2 regions of the Mesorhizobium sp. NZP2077 genome follow, and region 2 is predicted to be linked to the other one. Evidence: riboswitches for the same ligand, from Rfam matches in the RefSeq annotation. Region 2 holds a riboswitch; the other holds the start of a gene.
What was found. A riboswitch is a leader RNA that binds a small molecule or an ion and turns the genes downstream of it on or off. The one in region 2 is predicted to bind cobalamin.

Region 1 (7,919 bases), 1.5 Mb from region 2:
GCGATGCGGCCCTCGAAGGCGCCGGGTGTCGAGATGCCTTCGCCGCCTTCGCCGCCATAGGCATGCGAGGTGGCATCGAGATAGGCGCGGCCAATCTCTTCGCGCGCTGCCCAGTCGCCTCGGGACAAAATATCCTCGACGCCGGCACCGTAAGTGCCGGGCGAGGTGCCGAAGATGCGCGGGCTGATCTTGCCGTCGGCGCGGGTCCTGGCCGCGAGCGGGTTTTCCGAATCGTCCTCGTCGCGCGCGGCAACGGCGTTGGCGGCGGCGTCGATCAGTGCGATCTGGGTCGGGAACATGTCGCGGAACAGGCCTGAGATGCGCCAGGTGACGTCGACGCGTGGGCGACCGAGCGTGGCCGGCGGCAGCACTTCGATGCCGGTGATGCGGCCGGTGGCGTGATCCCATTGCGGCCGGCAGCCCATCAGCGCCAAGCCTTGCGCGATCTCCTCGCCGCCTGTGCGCAGCGAGGCCGAGCCCCAGAGATCGATGACCAGCGAGCGCGGCCAGTCGCCATGCGACTGCATATAGCCGCGCACGACTTCTTCCGCAGCCGCCCTGCCGAGATCATAGGCGGTGGGCGTCGGCATGGTGCGCGGGTCTGACGTGAACAAATTGCGGCCGGTCGGCAGCACGTCGGAACGTCCACGCGCGGGCGCGCCGGCCGGGCCGGCCTTGACGTGACGGCCATCGAGCGCGGCGACCAGCGCCGCCTTTTCAGCCTCGGCACTCTGTCGGCGCATGGCGTCAGGCTCATCGTCGGGCGCGCGGCCATAGATATGCAGCCCGTCCTTGATGGCGAAATCCTTGAGGTCGCAGAGCCAGGCATCGATCCGGCGCAACGCCTCGTCGGGGGCATCGGTCCCGGCGACGCCGGCTTCGGAGGCGAGGCCGGTCATTTGCGCTGTGTCGACGATCAGCTTGGCCAGGCGGTCGCGGCGGCGGCGGTCGAGCCCGTCGGCCTGGGCGTATTCGTCGACCAGGCGCTCGAGTTTGTGCTGGTTTTCGTCCAAACCGGCGCCGGTCAGCGGCGGTGGCAGATGTCCGAGGGTGACGGCGGCAATGCGCCGCTTGGCCTGCGCCGCCTCGCCGGGATTCGAGACGATAAAGGGATAGATCACGGGTAATGCGCCGGTGACGATCTCGGGAAAGCAGGTTTGCGACAGCGCGACCGTCTTGCCGGGCAGCCATTCCAGCGTGCCGTGGGCGCCGACATGGATCAGCGCGTGGACACCGAGCGATTTGCGCAGCCACAGGCCGAAGGCGAGCAACGCGTGGCGCGGCGGTAGGGTCGGGTCGTGGTAATCGGCGCGGCGGTCGGCTGAGCGGCCGCGATCGGGGGCGAGCGCCACGGTGATGTTGCCGAAGGTGGCGGCGCGGAAGGGGAAGCTTGCGGAGATTGGCGCTTGAGCACCCCCCTCTGTCCTGCGGGACATCTCCCCCTCAAGGGGGGAGATTGGCAGGTCGGGCGCCGGATCTCCCTTTGCAACGGTCGCTATTGGCGAGGGCGGTAATGACGGCGTGATCTCCCCCCTTGAGGGGGAGATGTCCCGCAGGACAGAGAGGGGGGCCTCTCGCAAACCTGTCTCTTCTGCCTTGCCCCATGCCGCTTCTACTGCGGCAATTGCCTCGGCCGGCAACCCTTTCGAGAGCCCGAGATAGTCGTCCAGCCCCAGCCCACCATCGCCCCGCTCCAGCAAATCCAGCAATTCACGCGGCGTTTGCGGAATCCCTTCAACGACATAGCCCTGTTCGCTGAGGCCATACAGCATGGCCAGCACACTCGACGGCACGTCGAGGCCGACCGCATAGCCAGTCCTGCCCGGCGCGCTTGGGTAATCCGGGATCAGGATGGCCAGCTTGCGCTCGGCGCGGGGCGTCCCCTGCAGTTTGATGAAGGCCGCCACACGGTCCGCCACCTGCGCCACGCGATCCGGTTCCGGCCGGTTGGCGAAGGCGCGATGGCCGAGCGCCGGATCAACTTCGCTCTCGCCCTTGAAGGAAATCGCGCCGGCGAGGATGCGGCCGTCGAGTTCGGGCAGCACGACATGCATGGCAAGGTCGGCGGGCGCCAGGCCGCGCTGGTTGTTTTTCCAGACGTCGAGGCGGGTGGTGGCGACGATGACCTGGAAGACGGGCACGCCGGCGCGGTCGAACAGGGTTTCGACACCGGGTTCGGCACCGGAGGCGAAGGCGGTCGCGGTGATGATGGCAGCGGGGTTCAGGGAGGCGAGGGCTGTTTCCACGAAGGCCAGGGATGTCTGGTCTTTCAGGCTGGAGACGAAGATGGGGACCGGGAGCATGCCGCGTTGGCGCAGCGCTTCAAAAAGGGCGTCGATGGGCGCGACATCTGCGGCGAGCAGCATCGAGCGGTAGAACAGGATCGGCACGACCTTTCCCTCCACCTCGAGGGGAGGGTGGCCCGCAGGGCCGGGTGGTGCGACCGGGCGCGACGTTTCTTTGAGTCGGCGCGTTTCGGAGAGGACCCCACCCCCGGCCTGCGGCCGGGCCCTCCCCACTAGGGGGAGGTGGACGCCGCCGCGGTTCGGCTCGTAGTAGCCCGCTTTCGGCACGCTGACCGGCTCGGTGACAGCTGCCTCCGCCCCCGCCAACCTTCCCAGCCTGCGCACCAGCGCGCTCATATTGGCCGGGCCGCCCTCACGGAAATAGCCGAGCAGGCTATCCAATTCCTCACGCGGCAGTGTCGAGGCTTCGATCAAGCGCAGATCCTCGTCGTGGCTTTCACCCGGAAGCAGCGCCAGTTTGATGCCGCGTTCGCGGGCCGTCGCGGCAAGCTGGTCGCAGCCGTAGCGCCACCAGTCGTAGCCGCCGAGGATGCGCACCAGGATGATTTTGGCGTGGCGGGCGACGCTGTCGACCCAAAGGTCGACGGACATGGGGTGGCGCAGGTCGCGTAGCGCCGCCAGCCGCATCGAGGGCAGGCGGCCGGCATCCGCCTTCCACGCGGCTGCAAGGCCGGCGAGGTCGCTGTCGGTGAAGGACAGGGCCACGATATCCGCCGGCGTCTGCCGCAGATCGACCGGCTCGGCGAGATCGTCGAGCGAGGCGGAGGTCGTGGTTAGGATGTGCATCGCGGCCCGTGTCTGAAATCAGCCGGCGAGTATACGCTCGATTGCCGGGCGGTTCAGCCCCTTGAGGCCGATGACGACGAGGCGTGAGCGGCGGTCGTCCTCAGCCGTCCAGGCGCGGTCGTAGTAATGATTGACGCGCGGGCCGACGGCCTGCAGCAAAAGCCGCATCGGCTTGCCGCCGACCTCGACGAAGCCTTTCACGCGCAGCACGTTTTCCTGTTCGGCGGCGGTGGCGACACGCTTTGCCAGCTCGTCGGGATTGGCGACCGAGGCAATGTCGACGATGAAGGTGTCGAAGTCGTCATGCTCGTGGTCGAAGGCGCCGTCATGATGGGACTTGCGGTTTTCGATATCGTCCTCGACGGCGAGCCCGAGGCCGAGCAGCACCGAGGAATCGACCTTGCCATGCGACGTCGGCACGATTTTTACCGCGCGGGCGGAATGTTCATTGATGATGGCGTTGGCGCGGGCCGAACCGGCGGCATCCATCAGGTCGCTCTTCGACAGGATGATCAGGTCGGCACAGGCGATCTGGTCCTCGAACACCTCCTCGACCGGGTCGTCATGGTCGAGTGAGTCGTCGGCAGTCCTCTGCGCCTGCAAGGCGTCGATGTCGTTGGCGACGCGGCCTTCGGCCAGCGCCGGGCCGTCGACCACGGCGATCACGCCGTCGACGGTCACGCGGCTCTTCACCGTCGGCCACTGAAAAGCCTGGACCAGCGGCTTGGGCAGGGCCAGGCCCGAGGTTTCGATCAGGATATGGTCGACCTTCGGCGTCAGCGACAGGATCTTGTCGAGCGCCGGCACGAAATCGTCGGCGACGGTACAGCAGATGCAGCCATTGGCCAGTTCGACGATGTTTTCCTCGGGGCAGGTGTCGATGCCGCAGCCTTTCAAAATCTCCCCGTCGATGCCGATGTCGCCGAACTCGTTGACGATAATGGCAATGCGCTTGCCGCCGGCGTTTTCCAGGAGGTGGCGAACCAGCGTCGTCTTGCCGGCGCCGAGAAAGCCGGTGACGACGGTGCAGGGTACACGGGAGACGGAAGCGCTCATGGTTGGTCCTTCAGCATGTCGAGAGGTGGAATACGCGCCACGAGGCCGCGCTTGAGGGAATCAGGCCGGCCGCGCCATGGGATGAGGCCGTCCGTCGAAGTGGCGAAGAGCTTTGCGCCAGTGACGAGGTCGGCGCCACTGGTCAGGGTCAGGTCGCCAAACACATAGCTCCAGCAGCCATCGCGCAGGATGGCCGCACTGAGACGGCGCTTGCAATTGCCGAGGCATTCGACCGTGCGAACGCGGATCGTGTCGGCCGCTGCGGCTTGGCGCGTATCTTCGGCCAAAAGTTCGCCGGCACGCGGATGGGCATCCGAGCCGGTTTCATCGCGGCAGGAGGCGCAGACAATGACGGTGACGCCGGCCAAAGCATCGCCATCGGCGGACGGAATATCCGCTGTGCCAGCCGAAAAACTGCTGTAGTGGTCCAAAAACCGGGCTCCTTGCCCGGAAACCCGCCGGGCGATCGGATTATCTTGTCGCAGACGGCAGGTCTCCTGGCTCGCGAGTCATCGCCTTGGGTGCCGCCTTCCCGGGAACCTCCCAGTGGCTTTCGGCCTTGGCTCTTCGCTTACAGTTGCGGGGACAGCCGCGGATTTGGGGTTTTGTCCCGCACCGCATTCCCTCTTAGCCCTTGCCGTTGCGGGCAAGGGACCGTCTGGAGCGGATTTAGGCTTTTGCAGGCGGCGGTGTCAACGCGCGGCTACGACACCGCCATGTCGGCCAGCGCCGGGCCCAGATCGCCGGCGGGGGTCACTTCCATCCGTTCAAGGCCGAGCCAGCCCTGCATCTGCTTCAATTCCTCGAAGAGTTGCGCCGCGGTTTCAGGCGGCGCGCCGGGCTCGGGGTAGGCCGCGTGCACGCGCAGGACGCTCGCCGGGCGGTCGGCCTTGAGGTCGACGCGTGCGACGATCCTGTCGCCGAGCAGGAAGGGCAGGACGTAATAGCCGTATTGCCGCTTTTCGGCCGGTGTGTAGATCTCGATGCGGTAGTGGAAATCGAACAGCCGCTCCGAGCGCGATCGTTCGAAGACGACCGGATCGAACGGCGCCAGCAAGGCGCGGGCCTCGATTTTTCGGGGCAAACGGGCGTCCCTGTGAAGGTAAGCCGGCTTGTCCCAGCCTTCGACGCGCACCGGCACCAGTTCGCCGGTCTCGACCAGTTCCTCCAGCCGGCCCTTCATGTCGGCCGGCGACAGGCGGAAATAGTCGCGCAAATCGCCTGATGTCGCGACGCCGTGGGCGCGGGCCGAAATGCGCAGCAATTCGCGATGCGCGTCCTCGGGGGCCGGTACCGGCAGGTCGAGGATCGCTTGCGGCAGCACGCGCTCCGGCAGGTCGTAGAAGCGCTCGAAGCCGCGGCGGTGCGCCGTGGTGATGCGCCCGGCCCAGAACAGCCATTCGAAGGCGTGCTTGGCATGGCTCCAGCCCCACCAACCACCCGAACCCTTCTGGCCCTCGAGCGCCGAAGCAGCGATCGGGCCGCGCGCGACGACCTCGCGGTAGATCTCTTCTATATAGGCGGCGTGCTCGCGGCCCCATTTGGCCAGCCCCAGATACATCTCGTCGCCTTGCTCGGCGCGCTGCATGCGCCAGCGCATCAGCGGGTAGGTCTCGACCGGCAGGAAGGAGGCCTCGTGCGCCCAGTATTCGAACACCGTGCGCTTGCGTGTCACGGCGGCATTGTCGAGCAGGGCGAGAGGGTAGGGGCCGAGGCGCGAATAGAGCGGCATATAATGCGCGCGCACCACCGCGCTGACGGAATCGATCTGCAGCAGGCCGGTGCGGGAGAGGACACGGGCGAAGTGGCGGCGATCGGGCGTACCATTTGGGCGGGGAGCGAGAAATCCCTGAGCGGCGAGCGCGATGCGCCGGGCCATGGCAAGCGAGATCTTTTCCTTCATTCGGATGCGACTCTTATGGCTCGTTTGCCGTCATACAGACGGGTGATTCCAGCCCATGCTAGCAGGGTTTTGGCGGTAACCCTGTCAGGAGACAAAAGTGGAGTACAAAATGAAGGAAATCAAACAGGAGCTGATCGGACCAGTTTAGCGCGACATGCCGTCCAGGCCGGTGTTTTGAACAAGGTTTGACTTGCTTCGCTGGAAGTGCTGCGCTAACCCTCGCCGCGTTGCAGCATAGGCTCCTTAAAACGGTTCAGCGGTTAAACTGTCACGCTTCCGCATTAAGGTCCGGTGCTGTAATCAAAGTGGATTGGCTCCAACGGAAAGCCGAGCATGAACGCACTCCTCAGTTCGTACCTGCCCATCGTCCTGTTCATCGGCGTGGCACTGGTCGTCGGCCTGGCGCTGCTGGCCGCACCGTTCCTGGTGGCCTACCGCAATCCCGATCCCGAAAAGCTTTCCGCCTACGAGTGCGGTTTCAACTCGTTCGACGACGCCCGCATGAAATTCGACATCCGTTTCTACCTGGTGTCGATCCTGTTCATCATCTTCGACCTGGAAGTGGCCTTCCTGTTTCCCTGGGCCGTATCCTTCTCGAAGATCGGCATGCTCGGCTTCTGGTCGATGATGGTGTTTTTGGCAGTGCTGACCATCGGCTTTGCCTATGAATGGAAAAAAGGAGCGCTGGAATGGGATTGAACGACAGTTCAGGCACCCTCGTCGCGCCGAAGCCGAAGGGCATCATCGATCCCAACACCGGCCGGCCGGTGGGGGAGGACGATCCCTTCTTCCTCGAAATCAACAATGAGCTTGCCGACAAGGGGTTTCTGGTCACCTCGACCGAGGCACTGATCACCTGGGCACGCAGCGGCTCCTTGATGTTCATGACCTTCGGTCTGGCCTGCTGCGCGGTCGAGATGATCCACACCTCGATGCCGCGCTACGATTCGGAGCGGTTCGGTGTTGCGCCGCGCGCGTCGCCGCGCCAGTCCGACATCATGATCGTCGCCGGCACGCTGACCAACAAGATGGCGCCGGCACTGCGCAAGGTCTACGACCAGATGCCGGAGCCGCGCTACGTCATCTCGATGGGCTCCTGCGCCAATGGCGGCGGCTACTACCACTATTCCTATTCGGTGGTGCGCGGCTGCGACCGCATCGTGCCGGTCGACATCTATGTGCCCGGCTGCCCGCCGAGCGCCGAAGCCCTGCTCTACGGCATTCTTCTCTTGCAGAAGAAAATCCGCCGCACCGGCACGATCGAACGGTAAATCCATGGCCGCATCCCTTAGCGAACTGTCGACCTATCTCGGCGAAAAGCTGATCGGCCGCGTCAATGACGCGGCGATCGCCTATGGCGAGCTGACCATCCATGTCGAGCCGGGCGATCTCATCGAAGTGGTGACTTTCCTGCGCGACGATGCGCGTTGCCAGTTCATCTCGATCATCGATGTCTGCGGCGCCGACTATCCGTCGCGCGCCAAGCGCTTCGACGTCGTCTACCACCTGCTTTCGCCGAAACAGAATGTCCGCATCCGTGTCAAGGTTCTGGCCGATGAGGAGACAATGGTGCCGTCGATCACCGGTGTTTTCCCCGGTGCCGACTGGTTCGAGCGCGAGACCTATGATCTTTATGGCGTGCTGTTTTCGGGCCATCCCGATCTGCGCCGCCTGCTGACCGATTACGGCTTCGAAGGCCATCCGCTGCGCAAGGATTTCCCACTGACCGGCTTCGTCGAAGTGCGCTACGACGACGAAGCTAAGCGCGTCATCTACGAGCCGGTCGAGCTCAAGCAGGAATTCCGCAATTTTGATTTTCTTTCCCCTTGGGAAGGCACGGATTACGTGCTGCCCGGGGACGAAAAAGC
Region 2 (7,919 bases):
ACAGCATGGCCAAGCGAGGCGATGACGTCCGTCAGAGGTATCAGCGTCGAACCATAGGCGATCGACAGCAGCACGAGGGCGACGACCGCCACCGTGCCCGCCGCCATCGCCAGCGCGAATGCCTTGTGCCCCGAGAGCGCACCGGACTTATGCCCAGGGGCAAGAAGCATCAGAACGCTTCCGGATGCATCGCTTTGGCGATCTTGGCGATCGCCTCGATGTTCGCCGGCCCAGGTGTCAGTTCGGCATAGCGCAGGGCAACGAAGCGTTCGTTCTTGACCGCGTCCGTTTCCTTCATTGCCGGATGCGCTTTCAAAAAATCGAGCAATTTCTTGTAGCCGCCGCCGTCCTGGTAATCGAGCAGGATGAGGAATTGCGGATTGCGCGACGCCACCGTTTCCCAGTCCGTGTTGCCCCAGCTGGTGTCCATGTCGGCCATGATGTTGTCGCCGCCAGCGGCGGTGATCATGGCGCTGGGAATAGCGAATTTTCCAGCGGTGAACGGCTTGTCCTCGCCGGAATCGTAGAGGAACACCCGCGTTCCCTTGGCGCTGCCAACCTTGGCGGTGATGTCAGCCAGTTGCGCCTTCCAGCCGGCAACAAGCTTCTCGGCTTCGGCCTCCTTGCCAAAAATCTTGCCCAGCTTTTCGACGTCGCCATACAGAAGGTCCATCGAGGCGGCCGGCCTGGTCTTGTCGAGATGGACGCAGCTTTCGGTCAGCACCAGCGTCTTGATCCCGTGCGGAGCGAGCGTGTCGGGCGTCACGTCGCCGCCCGGCTTCATGCCATAGTACCAGCCGGCGAAGAAGAAATCGGGCTCGACCGCGACGAGGTTTTCGAGCGTCGGGTATTTTGGCGCCAGTTCCGGGATGGAACCCTGCTCGGCCTTGAATTCGGGACCGACCTTGTACCATCCGGTGATGCCGGTAAGGCCGACGATCGACGGCTGCAGCTTCAGCGCGAAGGCCATCTCGGCCATGTTGAGATCGTGGATGACGGCGCGGTTGGGTGGCGCGTCGAAGGTCAGCGGCTTGCCGCAGCTGTCGACGGTGACGGGGAAGGCGAAGGCTGTCGACGCCAGCAGCGAGAAGACGAGCGACAGTGCGAGACGTTTCACGGATTTTGCTCCTTGGTTGAACAGTGTCGGATGAAGGGTTTGATCAGGACGGCGGCGCGGCGCGGTTCGGAACATCGAACACCGTCAGTTCGCGGTCCTCGGTGGGGTGGCGCAGGCGAAACACGTCGACACCGAAAATCTCGCGGATCAGCTGTTGCGTCAGCGCTTCGCGCGGTGCAGCCAGCGCATGCAGCCGCGCTTCATTCATTACCGCGACTCTGGTGGCGAAGGGCGCCACCAACGCCAGATCGTGCAGCACGGCGATCACCGTCATGCCGAAGCCGGCCACGAGTTCGAGAAGTTCTGCGCGGGCGCGCGGATCGAGATGGTTGGTCGGCTCGTCGAGGAACAGCACTTTCGGTTGCTGTGCGATGGCGCGCGCCAGCTGGGCGCGTTGGCGTTCCCCGCCCGACAGCGAGCCGATGCTGCGGCCAAGCAGCGGCAACAAGCTGGTCCGACGCAGCGCGTTCACGACAATGTCGTGTTCCTCGCTCCTGCGCCTCAGGCCGGCATGCGGGACGCGGCCAAGCTCGACATAGTCGATCACCGCCAGCCGCGGATCCGGCTGGTCGGTCTGGCCGACGACGGCGATGTGCAATGCCCGTTCGGCGGTCGAGATCCTGTCCAGGCGGCGCCCGCCAAGCTTCACCTCGCCCGAACTTGGCCTCAGCATGCCCGACAGCATGCGCAGCAGCGTCGTCTTGCCGGCGCCGTTGGGGCCAATGATGGCGAGGCGATCACCAGCGGCAACCGACAGGCTGACCGCATGGACCAGATTCCGCCCATTTGCCGTCGCGCTCAAATTGCGGGCGTCCAGAAGTGGCGTTGTCATCGGCTGTCTCCCGCAGGCTTGCCTGGTACCGGAATGCGGGCCAGCGTCTTGCCAGCCAGTCGCGGCGGACGTTGTCCGGAATTGCACCAGCCGTCGGCGAGCGAGGCGTAAAGCCTGGCAAATCGCACGAGATCGCCGGCATCGGCCTCGGCGTCTATGGAGCCGAAGAGGTAGGCTGCCTTGCCTGGCGCCTGGAAAGCCACCGTCAGCGGCCGCGCGCAGCCCGCCATGCATTCGACGCCTTCGACCGTGAAACCATTTGCCACCGCGGGCTCATGGTGGGCTGAGAGCCGGGAGCGTAAGTCGGCGCAGAGGCTTTGGCCCGACCTGACCCCGGTCGGGACGTCACGGCAGAGAGTGCACACGATGATGCGATGATCGATGGAGCCGTCCAACTTTCCGTCACTTTCCAAAACTGGCGACGGAAGGATGTTGGCGAGCCGGCCGACAAGACCGACGTCCACGTTTCCTCCCGGCACACCCCGTCCGGTCAACTCAGTGATGGCAGGTCTCCTGGCTCGCGGGTCTCGGCGCAATCCTGCCTTCCCAGCCTTGCCGGCCAGTGGCATGTCGGATCTTGCTCACCGCTTACAGTTGCGGGGGCAGCCACGGCCTCGACCTCGGAGGGTCTCACCGTGTTCCCTTTTCACCCCTTGCCTTTCGGCGCGGGGACCATCACCGGAGCATCGTAGATTTGCCCCTGGCGCATCGCAACAATTCTTTTCGACTGGTCCTGTCACCATCGCGGCACCAACAGACTGCAACCTCATCAGATAGGGGCGTGCGATATCTCCGTCTGTAATGTAATAACAAAACTGTTAAAGAGATATCCTCTGCCGCTGTCAATCCCTTGCCACCGCGAGCTGCCGGTGACGTTTGCAAACGCAGACGGGGCGAGGTTCGCGTGAACCCCGCCCCGGATCGAATAGTCTACAGACAGACCTTACTTTCCCGCCAGTTGCTTGGCGTTCTCGGGCGTGATCGCTGTCGTGTCGACGGTGACCGTCGTATCCACCGAAGTCGCGCAATCGAGCAGGATCTTCTTCGACATCTCGATCGCTTCCTTCGCACCCGTCGGATAGGTGAAGGTCGCCGCCCAGTCGCCCTTGGCCACGGCCTCGATCCCGCCGGCAGGGCCTGGCAGGCCGTCGGTGCCGATGATCTTGACCTGCTTGCCAGCGCCCTTGGCGGCAAGCAGCGCGCCAGCCGCCATCATGTCGTTCGAGGCGTAGAGCACCTTGATGTCGGGATGCGCCTGCAACATGGCCGAGAAGGCGGTCTGGGCTTTATCCGGCACCCAGTCCGCCGCCTGCTCGGCGACGACCTGGATCTTGGCATTCTCCTTGACGCCGTCCTTGAAGCCGTTCAACCGTTCGACAGCCGGCGTCGAGCTCGGGAGACCTTCCAGCACCGCCGCTTCACCACCTTCCGGCAGCAAGGTCTTGGCGGTGTACTTGCCCGCTTCGAGCGCGATCTTGTAATTGTCGCCGCCGATGAAGGCGGTGTAGTCCTTGCCGGGATCGCCGACCGTCTTGCGGTCGAGCTCGATGACCGGGATGCCGGCATCCATGGCGCGCTTGACCGCCGGTGTCAGCGGTGCCGCCTCGAAGGGCGAGATCAGCAGCAGATCGACTTTCTGGGTGATGAAGTTGTCCACCTGCGAGGTCTGCGTGTTGACGTTGCCGGCGCCGTCGGCGATCTGCAACGTGAAGCCCGGCACTTCCTTGGCGGCCGCCGTCAGCTCGTCATTGACATGTTGGCGGTAGGGCTCGGCATTGTTCGCCTGTGAAAAGCCGATGATGAACTGGCCGTCCTTGGCGCAGGCCTTGACCAGCGGCTCGGCGGCTTGTGCCGCTCCCGCCATGCACAGGCATGAGCCTGCCAACAACGCGACGTGAAGCGCGCGCCGTGATCCTTGTCTTGTGGTTTTCATACTCATTCTCCTCCTCGTCGGGCCGGGGCCAGACATTGGTTTTGCAGTTTCTGCCGCCTCCTCCTAACGACCCAAACCCTCGCGGCGGCGAACGAGGGATTGAAGCACTGCCGCCAGCACGATGATCGCGGCGGTCGCGAGCAACTGCATGGCGGGCGTGATGTTGTTGAGCTGCAGGATGTTGGCGAGTGCGCCCAGCATGATAGTGCCGGCCACCGTGCCGACCATCGAGCCGGCGCCGCCGAAGAGGCTGGTGCCGCCAATGACCACGGCGGCGATCGCGGTGAGTTCGTAGCCCATGCCGTCATTGGCGCTGCCGAAATTGAACTGGCCGGCATGCACGATGCCGGCAAGAGCGGCGGCAAAGCCGGTGATGGCATAGACCGAGATCTTCACCATGGAGACGGGCACGCCGGAAATGCGCGCTGCTCGCTCATTGCCGCCGACGGCAAAGACATAGCGGCCGAAGCGCGTGGTGTTGAGCACGATGGTTGCGATCGCGGCAAAGACGATGAAGACGATGGTGGCGACCGGTACGGTGTTGTTGAACAGCCGCTCGCCGAGGATCGCGAAAACCGGCGGCGCCAGGCCTGGCCCGTCGCCATAGGAAATGTTGATGTACTGGTTGCCCGAGACGACCAGCGCCAGGCCGCGCGCCGCCTGCAAGCCGGCGAGCGTGACGATGAACGGCTCCAGCCGGAACCGGGTGGAGATGGTGCCCTGGATCGCGCCGAAGACGATGCCCATGACGAGCACGGCGAGGATGGTGGGAATGAGCCCGAAACCGCCCGAGATCATCATCGATGCGGTGACAACGCTGGACAGGCCAAGCACCGCGCCCACCGACAGGTCGATGCCGGCGGTAATGATGACGAAGGTCATTCCGATGGCGATGATGCCGGTCTCCGACACGGCGCGCACGATGTTGGCGATGTTGTCGGGGTCGAGGAACAGGATATGGCCATGCCGGCGCGGCGAGAAGATGATGCCGCCGATCGCCACCACGACCAGGCCGATCAGGCTCTGGAAGCGCACCACCAAAGCGAGCGGATCTCGATGCGCCGGTGCCGCGGCCACCGGACCGCTTGCCTCCGAGATCTTCTGTTCAGACATCAGGCCTCCCTGCCATTTGCAGCGGCAAGCACCGTGTGCTCGTCGACGCCGCCGATGAATTCCGCCACATTTCGCCCCTGTCGCAGCACCACGATCCGGTCACAGAGACCGATCAGCTCCGGCATCTCGCTGGACGCGACCAGGATGCCGAGCCCTTGCGCCGCCAACTGCCTGAGCCGCGCGTAGATCTCGCCCTTGGCACCGACATCGACACCGCGCGTCGGCTCGTCGAGCAGCAGCAGCCGGGGATTGCCGAGGATCTCCTTGGCCAGCACCACCTTCTGCTGGTTGCCGCCGGACAGCGCGCCGACAGCGATGTCTGAATTCTTCGGCCTGATGTCGAACTGGCCGAAGGACTGCTTCACCGCATCCGCCTGGCGGCGCTGAGACATCAGGCCGAACGGCGAGATGCGGCGGATCACCGACATGACCAGGTTGAGGCCCACAGCCATTCTGAGCATCAGGCCGCTGCCACGTCGGTCGTCGGTGACGAAGGCAATGCCGGCCGCGCGGGCCGCCGCGATCGAATCCAGCCTTACAGGCCGGCCGTCGATGGCCACCTCGCCTTCCCAACGGCCAGACAGACCGGTGCCATAGAGCGCACTCAGCAGCTCGGTACGCCCTGCCCCCATGATGCCGGCCAGTCCGACGATCTCGCCGGCCTTGACGTCGAGCGAGATGCCGGCCGGCGGCTGCCATCCGGCGCTTTCATGGGCGAGCCTGAAGCGCGCATCGCGCAGGCTGAGCAGCGTCTTGCCGGACGCCCTTGACCGTTCGGGATAAAGCTCGTCCAGCGGCCGACCGACCAGAAGCCGGACCAGCTCGGCCTGCGGCGCGTGCGGCTCGGTGACGCCGGCGACACGCCCGTCACGCATAACCGTCACTCGGTCGGCGATCTGCGGCACTTCTTCGAGGCGATGCGAAATGTAGACGATGCCGACGCCGCTGGCGGCGAGCTTGCGCATGATGTCGAACAGCCTGTCGACCTCACCCACGGTGAGTGCCGCCGTTGGCTCGTCCATGATCAGCACACGCGACGCGTAGGACAGCGCCTTGACGATCGCCACGACCTGGCGCTGGCCGATCGACAGGTTCGCCACCATGCTGGCCGGATCGATGGCAAGCTCGATGGCTTCGAGCCGTTTGCGGGCCTCGCTGCGCATCGCCGGCACGTCGAGGAAGCCGCCCGGCCGCATCAGTTCGCGGCCGAGGAACAGGTTGGCGGCGACGTCGAGCGTCGGCACCAGGTCGAGCTCCTGGAAGATGGTGGCGATGCCGGCCGCTTGCGCCTCGCGCGGGTTGTTGAAGGTGACCGGCTTGCCGTCGATGTGGATGGTGCCTTCATCGGGCGTGTAGACGCCCGACAACAGGTTCATCAGCGTCGATTTGCCGGCCCCGTTCTCGCCGAGCAGCGCGTGGATCTCGCCGGCCTTCAAGTCGAAGTCGACGCCGCGCAGCGCCTGGACGCCGCCGAAGCGTTTGACAGCACCGGTAACGGAAAGCAGCGGCGCGCTCATGCTGACCCCATGGGGGCTGACCTCATGGGGTCCGGCCTCGCGCAGGACTCTCGGACCTGCAGCGCCGCCTGTAGCCGCACCGACTGTGGCTCCAGGCCGGTAGATGCAATGCGTGCGCACAGCAAGGCTGCCGCCTGCCGTCCGATCTCGGTGCAGGGCTGCGCGACCAGCGTCAGCCGCGGCTCGAAGCAATCGGCCCATTCGAAGTCGTCGAAGCCGGCAAGCGAGAGGTCACCGGGGATGGAGAGACCTCTCTCGCGAATGGCGCGGACTGCCCCGATCGTCGTCATGTTGTTGCCCGTGACCAATGCGGTGGGCGGCGACGGCAGGGACAGGATCGCATGGGTCGATGCCGTCGCACTCGCCGTGTCGACATTATCCGGCGAGACATAGTGCGGCAGGCACTCAAGTCCATTGGCGGCGAGCGAGACGCGAAAGGCCTCGATGCGTTCGCGGGTTGTCGCCAGCCCCGGCTGGCCAGCGATGTAGCCGATGCGCTTGTGGCCGAAGGAGGCGACATGATCGATCAGCGCCCTCATCGACGACTGGTTCTCGACGCCGATCTGGTCGAAGCGCTCGTCGGCGAAGCGGTCAATGAGCACGCAAGGCAGCTTCTTCTCGGCGAGGTAGTCGATGGCACGCTGCGGCGCACCCGACGGCGCCAGGATGACGCCGTCGACCCGGCGCTGGTGGAAGGCGCGGACCACCGAAAGCTCGCGGTCGGGATCCTCTTGCGTGTCGGACAGGAACACCATGAGGCCGAGGCGGGCGCATTCGGCCTCCACCGCGCAGATGATGTCGGTAAAATAAGGATTGGAAATCGCCGATATCGCCAGGCCGACGCTGTTGGTCGAAGCGACTTTCAGCGACCGCGCCAGTTCATTGGGCTGATAGCCCATTGCGGCAATCGTATCGTTGATAAGCCGCGCCTTCTCTGGCGAAACGAAGCGGGTGCGGTTGATGACATGCGAGACGGTCGAAACCGACACGCCGGCGCGGCGCGCGACCTCAGCCATTGTCGGCATGGTAACCCAAACGGAGTGCTGGCAAGCGCTCCTCCCTGATGATGCGTTTCCCAGTCCGCTCTCGTTGATCTTCGGCGGATTTGGGAGACCATAATGTCATCGAAACGTTTGCGCAATCGCTTCGATGACTTTCCCGACCAAATTTGCGTGCTGCGCAATTTCGATCAAACTGGCCGCCTGGAAAGGCGGCAGTATGATCCGGCCGATGCGAGAAGGAGCGCCATGAACCCGACCGAGAAAGCGCTGTGGTTTGTCGAGAGCCATCTACCGGAGGCTGTTACACTCGAAGACGTCGCGCAAAGCAGCGGCGTGTCGCGCTTTCATGTGACGCGCGCCTTCGGCGCCGCCACCGGCCGCTCAGTCATGGGTTATATGCGCGCAC

Region 1: linked by a shared signal. The riboswitch ahead of HGP13_RS17475 (DUF1636 family protein) and the one ahead of HGP13_RS25145 (DUF1636 family protein) in region 2 are both predicted to bind cobalamin.

What each region holds. Positions count from the first base shown of each region.
Region 1 covers NZ_CP051293.1:3,531,923-3,539,841, forward strand. The annotation lists gene cobN (cobaltochelatase subunit CobN) at 1-3,092, opposite strand, end outside; gene cobW (cobalamin biosynthesis protein CobW) at 3,111-4,148, opposite strand; gene HGP13_RS17475 (DUF1636 family protein) at 4,145-4,579, opposite strand; cobalamin riboswitch at 4,618-4,822, opposite strand; gene HGP13_RS17480 (winged helix-turn-helix domain-containing protein) at 4,852-6,051, opposite strand; gene HGP13_RS17485 (NADH-quinone oxidoreductase subunit A) at 6,385-6,750, shown strand; gene HGP13_RS17490 (NADH-quinone oxidoreductase subunit B) at 6,741-7,322, shown strand; gene HGP13_RS17495 (NADH-quinone oxidoreductase subunit C) at 7,327-7,919, shown strand, end outside.
Region 2 covers NZ_CP051293.1:5,015,486-5,023,404, forward strand. The annotation lists gene HGP13_RS25130 (iron ABC transporter permease) at 1-170, opposite strand, end outside; gene HGP13_RS25135 (ABC transporter substrate-binding protein) at 170-1,117, opposite strand; gene HGP13_RS25140 (ABC transporter ATP-binding protein) at 1,161-1,949, opposite strand; gene HGP13_RS25145 (DUF1636 family protein) at 1,946-2,428, opposite strand; cobalamin riboswitch at 2,435-2,641, opposite strand; gene HGP13_RS25150 (substrate-binding domain-containing protein) at 2,893-3,882, opposite strand; gene HGP13_RS25155 (ABC transporter permease) at 3,946-4,995, opposite strand; gene HGP13_RS25160 (sugar ABC transporter ATP-binding protein) at 4,995-6,512, opposite strand; gene HGP13_RS25165 (LacI family DNA-binding transcriptional regulator) at 6,509-7,537, opposite strand; gene HGP13_RS25170 (AraC family transcriptional regulator) at 7,760-7,919, shown strand, end outside.